2 regions of the Shewanella sp. Scap07 genome follow, and region 1 is predicted to be linked to the other one. Evidence: predicted binding sites of a transcription regulator. Region 1 holds the regulator's gene; the other holds the start of a gene.

What was found. The regulator LexA, encoded in region 1, represses DNA repair genes until DNA is damaged. The targets are predictions, from matches to a motif close to TACTGTATNNNNATACAGTA.
Region 2: FLM48_RS09845 (YebG family protein) is a predicted target of LexA. The motif match lies at 2,179-2,198, and genes of this name have one in related genera.

The regions. Positions count from the first base shown of each region.
Region 1 is NZ_CP041329.1:4,802,423-4,806,640, reverse strand. It holds gene coxB (cytochrome c oxidase subunit II) at 1-903, opposite strand, end outside; gene FLM48_RS21195 (cell division inhibitor SulA) at 1,320-1,814, opposite strand; gene lexA (transcriptional repressor LexA) at 1,811-2,428, opposite strand; gene plsB (glycerol-3-phosphate 1-O-acyltransferase PlsB) at 2,694-4,218, shown strand, end outside.
Region 2 is NZ_CP041329.1:2,250,480-2,254,697, forward strand. It holds gene FLM48_RS09830 (MlaD family protein) at 1-716, opposite strand, end outside; gene FLM48_RS09835 (paraquat-inducible protein A) at 703-1,335, opposite strand; gene FLM48_RS09840 (paraquat-inducible protein A) at 1,328-1,954, opposite strand; gene FLM48_RS09845 (YebG family protein) at 2,211-2,486, shown strand; gene FLM48_RS09850 (GAF domain-containing protein) at 2,515-2,973, shown strand; gene proQ (RNA chaperone ProQ) at 3,245-3,862, shown strand; gene prc (carboxy terminal-processing peptidase) at 3,895-4,218, shown strand, end outside.

The DNA of each region.
Region 1 (4,218 bases):
CCCAGGAAGACCCGCACCATTAGGCTGGTGGCAAGCTGCACAATTAGCTAGATAAACTTGCTCACCTTTAGCCATTAGCTCGTCCATGCTCAATGTGCTAGTTAACGCGGCTTGCGCAGCGGCTTCAGCATCGGCAGCGAGTTGCTTTTGCGCTACGATCCATGCGTCAAAATCTGCTTCCGATAACACCTCAACCACAATAGGCATGAAGCCATGGTCTTTGCCGCACAATTCAGCACATTGACCACGGTAAGTACCGGGTTCGTCGACCCGCGTCCATGCTTCATTGATAAAGCCTGGGTTAGCATCTTTCTTTACTGCAAATGCAGGTACCCACCATGAGTGAATAACATCATCGGATGTCATTAAGAAACGGACTTTTCTATTGGTGGGGATAACTAAAGGTTTGTCGACTTCAAGTAGGTAAGTTTCACTCTTTGTGGCGTCACCCTCAATTTGATCTCTAGGAGTTGAAAGCACACTGAAGAATTCAATGTCATGATCAAAGTAGCTGTAGTGCCATTTCCACTGTGAGCCCGTCACTTTAATGGTGATATCGGCATCACTAGTATCTTCCATTGCAATCAGTGTTTTAGTGGCAGGAATAGCCATTAAAATTAGGATAACGAAAGGAATCACTGTCCATGCGATTTCAACCTTGGTACTTTCATGAAAGTTGGCGGCGACGGCGCCTTTAGAGCGGCGGTGATTGATGATCGAGTAGATCATTACGCCGAACACGACCACACCGATAGCACAGCAGATATAAAGGATCGTCATATGTAGACTGAACACTTTATTACTGATGTCCGTTACCCCTTTTGTCATATTTAGGGGCATATCGGCGGCGAAAATGGGGGGCGTAAACAGCAACGCCAGCAAATAATACAACACTTGCTTCACTAGACTTCTCCTCTGTCAATTGCGAAGGCAACTACAAAGAAGAGCCACACAGTAAGTCTCTGCTCTATGCAAACTCTTCGGTTCCCAAAAAAGCAACGATGACTTCAAAGTGCGTTGGTGGTTTAGCGCGGTGTTGTTATTTGCCAGTTGGCTACCACTCTATGCACTTACGGCTGAATATATCAGTCCAATTTCTACTCTTTTCTCGCACGGAGCTCACTGCATAAGCCAAATTGACGAGAGGAAAAGTGACGACTAAATCGCTCGGATATAACAAATAATCGTTGTTATCTTGTTCTAACTTACTGCCTGTTGAATTTTTGATCAAGATCAAACTTTTAACTTTTATTAAAAAAAACAGCAACAAAAAAGCCTCCCGAAAGGAGGCTTAGATGGGAAAAACAGTCTTATACGGACTAATGAAACGCGCTAAATAACGAACCTTGATTAACGTGAACATCCGCTACTGAGGGTAGCTGAGCAGCAATGTGGTCACTGCCGCTTTCAATTACCACGCCTAAAGCTGTGGCACTTTTTGCAACTAATTCTAGGCGGCGATTGTCGCGGCTATCTAGCATAGGCGCCCAACATATTACTGCGCTAGAGGTGCCACTGGTTAGCGCTTTTTCCATTGCCCATAGCGTTTCTATCTCGTCTTTAGCATGTACCAACAAAATGCGATCCATGCGTACGCCAGCTTGAGCCAACATCTGTTTATAGCCAATATTGGGTGGACTAATTAATACAATCCACTGGCCTTGCTGACTGAGTCGTGCGAGTTCAGGTGTCAGGGTTTGCAGCTCTTGCACACCTTGAGTGTGGCTGGGCATACGTGACACCCCTTTACTGAGTTTGGCTTCATCTTGCCATAGCCCTGGGTGGCGTGGGCTGCTTCCAATCAAGTTGTTCATTGCCAGTCTCCATTTCTAATCACACCTACCGCCAAGCCTTCAATGGTCAGGGATTGGTAGTTTAAGTCGACTTCAATTGGGGCGTACTCTTCATTTTCTGCATGCAGAAATACCGTGCTACCGACTTTTTCGAAGCGTTTAACGGTGACATCGTCTTCTACTCTAGCAACCACGACTTGACCGTTACGGGCCTGAGCCATTTTATGAACCGCCAATAGATCGCCTTCTAAAATGCCGATGTTTTTCATACTGTCACCACGTACTCGCAGTAAGAAATCAGCGGCGGGTCTAAACATGGCTGGATCCACTTGATAGTGCTGCTCAACATGTTCTTGGGCGAGTATTGGCTCACCTGCGGCAACTTGACCAATCAAGGGTAAGCCAGATTCAGACTCATCATCTTCTTGGGTGAGGCGAATACCGCGAGACGTGCCAGGAATAATTTCAATACAGCCTTTTTTGGCTAGCGCTTTCAGATGCTCTTCGGCAGCATTGGCACTCTTAAAACCCAACCTTTTAGCAATTTCTGCACGGGTAGGTGGCATGCCAGTATCAGCAATATTATTTTTGATGAGATCTAATATCTCAGATTGTCTCGGGGTTAGCGGTCTCATATTTAAACCTGTTTTTCCATACAGTACCTGTCAGTATATACAGTATTGTAAGTAGTGCAAGTATTAACCAGTGATTAATTTTATCTATTGCAGCAGGGACTTGGCGATAGGCTGAATTGAACCGTTATCACTGTACGCTGTAATTGTGCTGGGCAGCTAGCAGTATTGTGGTCGGCAGATTAATAATGTGCATGGTTAATAGCGACCTGATGAGTTTTTCTGATATTCTATGGGGCTAACAACGAGACTCAAAAATAATAAACTCATGTCCAAACAAGACTCTATTTGGCGCAAATCACTGCGCTGGATTCAAAAAAAGTTAGTGCACACTATCGTTGTGCCTCATGATCCATTTGCCGATCTTAATTTAGACCCGAGTAGGCCGGTGGTTTATGTGATGAAAACTGAATCCGTCAGCGATATTGCCGCGCTGAGTGAAATTACCGCTAATTTTGGTTTGCCTAGCCCCTATGAACCGCTGCAGGTCGATGGTGAACAGACACCGCGAGTAGTCTGTCTTGAAGGCGCTAAGCCGCTTTTGGGCAAGCGTGCCAGCAACTCGCCTTATTTAAGCACTTTTATGCGCCTATTGGGCGCACATAAACGTCGGCCAGAGCTAGATGTTCAATTGGTGCCAGTAAGCTTGTATTGGGGCCGTACCCCTGGCAAAGAAGATGACACCATGCGTGCGGCAGTGTTGGAGCGTCAAAACCCCACCTGGCTGCGTAAATGTTTGATGATTCTGTTTCTTGGTCGCCACAACTTTGTGCAATTTTCTAATGCGCTGTCGCTACGCCATATGGCTGATGAGCATGGAACGGATAAACGCATCGCCCAAAAACTGTCGCGAGTGGCTCGGGTTCACTTCCATAGACAGCGTAAGGTGATGACGGGTCCTGTACTGCCTAACCGTCAAGCGTTGTTCCATGCGCTGCTTAAGTCTGAGTCGCTTAAAAAAGCCATCGTTGAAGAAGCCAATAATAAGAAGATCTCTGAAACAGAAGCACGCGCTAAAGCGATGGAGTACTTAGACGAGATTGCCGCTGATTACTCAGATAGTCTGGTGCGTATTGCTGAGCGTTTTCTTACTTGGTTGTGGAACAAGCTTTACAAAGGCATCAATATTAAAGGCGCCGAGCAGATCCGTCAGTTGCACCACGATGGCCATGAGATTATTTATGTGCCTTGTCATCGTAGCCACATGGATTATCTACTGCTGTCTTATATTCTCTATTATCAAGGCATGGTACCGCCGCATATCGCTGCCGGTATTAATTTGAATTTCTGGCCTGCGGGTCCCATGTTCCGCCGTGGCGGGGCGTTTTTTATCCGTCGTAGTTTCCGTGGTAACAAGCTTTATACCGCGGTATTTAGAGAGTATCTCGACCAATTGTTCACTAAAGGCTATTCGGTTGAATACTTTACCGAAGGTGGACGTTCGCGCACTGGTCGCTTGCTAGCGCCGAAAACCGGCATGATTGCGATGACGGTTAACAGTGTACTGCGCGGAGTAGAGCGTCCGGTAACCTTAGTGCCGGTTTACCTTGGTTATGATCATGTCATGGAAGTGGCGACTTATCATAAAGAGCTTAGTGGTAAGAAGAAAAAGAAAGAATCAGTTTGGCAAGTATTTGGTGCTATTCGTAAATTGGGTAATTTTGGCCAAGGCTATGTTAACTTCGGCCAGCCAATCACGCTGCACAGTTTCCTCAATGAGCAAGCGCCAGAATGGCGTGAAGAGATTGCTAAAGATCCAGAGCAAAAGCCAAGCTGGCTAACACCTGTGGTCA
Region 2 (4,218 bases), 2.6 Mb from region 1:
GCCGCTAAACTTTCTGTTTTAACGCTAATGCCATTGAGTGACGCATCAATATCAAATCCTGATACATTCCAAAACTGTGAATCTACTTTCACCAAATCAGCGTACTTTTGTTGAATGTAGGCATTAAAAACAATCTTTTCACTGGTCTCTAAGCGATAGCTAATGACTTTACCTACGGGTATTTGTCGATAATAAACCTGTGAACCAACATCTAACGAGCCTAAGGTGTCACTGGATAGTTCAATCACTAATCCGTCATTACCCGGCAGCATCACTGGCGTTTCACGTGCAGCTTCAAATACCGAACGAGAATCGCCGTCACCGGGCTTAATGGCGATATAGTTACCAGAAAACAGCGCATCAAGGCCTTCGACGCCGGTGATAGAGGCTTTGGGCGTAACCAACCAAAATTGGGTGTTATCATTTAGAAACGGCGCTGCACGGTAATCCATCAATACATCTACATTCACGCCTTGCAGATCATCATCGATACTGATGTCTACCACTTTACCCACGGTAAGACCTTGATAACGCACTAAGGTTTTACCTACATCGATACCGGTGGCACTTGGAAAATGAATGCGTACTTCGACACCGGATTCTCGGATGCTTTTTACCCCTAACCAGGCGCCGAGCACCAATGCGATGATCGGCAGTAACCATATAGGTGAAAATAGTTTTTTCTTAACGACTTTGGGTGTTTCAATTTGTGTCATTGTCTAATTCCAATCTATCCCATAATAGGCGAGTGTCGAGTACTTTTGCGGCTAACTGTGTCAAGAGAATCACAAGGGCAAATGCGGTAGCAGCAGGGGCAGGCTTAGCATCAAGTAACTGTCCCATATTAACTAAAGCGGCGGTAATGGAAATCACAAACAGATCTAACATGGACCAGCGTCCAATCCACTCAATGATGTGAAAACCGGACATTAAATTCTTTTTGGAAATGGGCATTCGAAAACTAATCGCACACAGATAGATACTGAGGCCGACAATTTTCAACATAGGTACCAAAATACTAGCGGTAAATAAGATGATGGCAATTGGCATCAACTCAAGTTCCACTAAGTGGGTAATTCCACTGAAAATGGTATCTTGGCGCATGGTACCTTGGCTTGTCATAATGGTGATAGGGTAGACATTGGCCGGTATCAACAATATGGCTGCAGTGATCAACAAGGCCCAGCTTTTTTGCACACTGGTATAATCCCGTGCTGAAATCGTTGTGCCACAACGTTGGCACTGACGATCTTCTATTTTGCACAATTTAAGACAGGTCTTACACGGTGCCAGTCCATTGTCTTTGCCCTGAACTTGCTTGGCTTTATCAGTCATCTAGCATGCTCCACATATGTTCAAGGTCATATTCACGCTGTAAAAAAATCGTCATAACAAACAGCATGGTGAAGCAGAAAGTGCCCATCCCAAAATATAAATCAGTATAGTCAGACAGTTGGAACACCGAGACTAAAATACTGATCATGTAGATTTCTAGCATAGTAAGTTGCGATAACAAGCTTTGCTGCCTGAGTAGTTGGCGCAATACTTCTCTGAAAAAGGGGCTGCTAAGTTGATATTTTACAATAAGAATTTGCGCCAGTATGGATGCAATCAGCAACCCAGGCGCGATGACCGCTGCCGTAATGACCGCAATCCCCACTATCCAGTAGCCTTGCTGGGCGACATTGATGGCGCCCTCTGCAATCGTTGTGGTTCTGATACTGCCAAGAAAATGCAGTTCTAAAACGGGAAGTAGGTTGGCTGGGAAAAAGAAGATAAGCGCAGTTAAGCACAGGGCCAGCATGCCATTGATAGAGCAATAAGGTGTGTCGTAAAGTGCAGTATGGCAACGCGGGCACAAGGCTCGCACCCCGGTGGGCAACGCACGTTTGCTTACCACTAGATCACACGAACGGCATAAAATAACACTTTTATCTAAAGCACATTGCTGCATATCTTGTGTGACTCAATACCTATTGATGTTGGTTTGCAAAAATGAAAAAAAACCAATGTTTATTGACCTAAACCCAGCACAAATAAACATCAAAGCGTTATGATACAAAGGCTAACCGTCGCATTTTAACATCAAAAAGAGTGTTTTTATGCAAACGATGGTTACGCAATAATATCAGATTATTTCCAATACTTGCATAAGAAGTTGATTGTGTGAGATTCTAGCACTGTATATAAAAACAGTAATGAGGGTAGGCATGGCAGTTATAACTAAATTTGTCGTGGTCAGAGAAGGGGTGGAGAAGATGACATTCACATCTAAAAAGGAGGCGGATGCATATGATAAGATGCTCGATATCGCCGACAACCTGCTTCCTTTTATCAGCGAAGCTGACCTAGGATTCGACGATGAAGCAAGTGAAAAGCTGAGCTTTTATTTGGCACAGCATAAAGATCAATTAATGGCGCTGCTTAAAGGGACGCCGGTTAAGAAGGCGCCGGTTGCTAAAAAAGCAGCCAAGAAAGCTGATTAACATCGAGATAAATTGTTAGGAAATTTGTATGAACTCCCCGTGTTACGACACTTTAGCAAAACAGACAGAAGCTTTATTGGCTGGCGAAGATGACTTTGTTGCAGCAATGGCGAATTTTTCAGCGTTAGTGAATGATAATCTTGATGATATCAATTGGGCTGGCTTTTATATTTTTAAGCAGGACCAATTAGTATTAGGGCCATTTCAAGGTAAAGTTGCCTGTACTCGTATCCCTATGGGCCGAGGAGTGTGTGGCACGGCAGCAGCTGAAAACCGTACCTTACGCATTGCAGATGTCCATGGGTTTGATGGTCATATTGCCTGTGATGCGGCCAGTAATTCTGAAATTGTTATCCCGGTTCGTCGTGATAATCAGGTGATTGCGGTGTTAGATATCGATAGTCCTTCGTTGGACAGATTTAGTGAAACTGATCAAATCGGGTTAGAAAAGCTAGTAAATTCGTTTGAAAAGACGTTATTCGCCTAAACTACAACCAATTTTTATCAATTGAAGGTCGCAATCGTCAGTATCCTCCTTATAATAGGCTGCTGGAATGAACCCAAGTGTTACATCATATTTCTATGAGTGAATCACACTTGGTGTTTGTTATTTGTAATTGCTAAGGTATGTTGGTGACCGCGCAGAAAATAAATGATCGACTATTTGTTTCTATGCGTAAGCTAACAATGATGAACGACACTGGCTGCTACTCAACTAAAGTGCAACTAAGTGCCCCTTTTTAACTGTGGAAGTAATGATGGAATCAACAGAAAAGTTGACCGACACCAACGCGATACTCGCGTATTTATATGAAACATTTCCTTTGTGCTTTATCGCCGAAGGTGAAACTAAGCCGCTTAAAATTGGATTGTTTCAGGATTTGGCTGAAAGGTTAGCTGATGATTCAAAAGTCAGTAAGACTCAGTTGAGAATTGCACTGAGACGCTATACTAGTAGTTGGCGTTACCTTAAAGGGGTTAAAGCGGGCGCTCAGCGCATCGACTTAGACGGTAACCCTTGTGGTGAGCTAGAGCAGGAGCATATTGATCACGCTCAAGCTACGCTAAAAGAAAGCCAAGACAGAGCCAAGGCCAAGCGTGCTGAGAAAGCCGCTAAGTCTGAAGGTCAAGCACCTAAGGCAACGAAGAAGCCGGTTAAGAAAAATCCGCCGAAACGTAAGCCTGCAGCTGCACCTAAAGCGGTTAATTTAACACCAGCTGTGTTAAATGAATTGAAACCAAATCAACGTGTGAATGTCAAACTTGGCAAAGCCCCTGTTAAGGGCGTTATCTTGGACATTAAGAAGCAAGATGTTCAAGTGCAGTTAGATTCGGGATTGACCGTTAAAGTTCGGGTAGAACATATCCTATTGTAACTGCCTCATAGTCATAAAGGAGTAACTTGTTGATGCGAAAATTATCTCTGGCCGCCTCTATTGCCAGTCTTTTTGTTGGATTCTCAGCTTTGGCGCTATCGCCAACCATTCCATTCAGCGAGTTACCCTCACTGTCACAAGAGCCACAACATAAGGTGGCAAGTAAGCGCGTAACACGTCTGTTCACGCGCTCGCACTATCATAGATTTGATTTAGATGACGAATTTTCTAAACAAGTTTTCGACCGCTACCTAAAGCAGCTCGACTTCCGCCGCAATGTGTTGTTGCAATCGGACGTAGATAGTTTAGAAAAATACGCCACTCAATTCGACGATATGCTTAAAAGCGGTAATTTG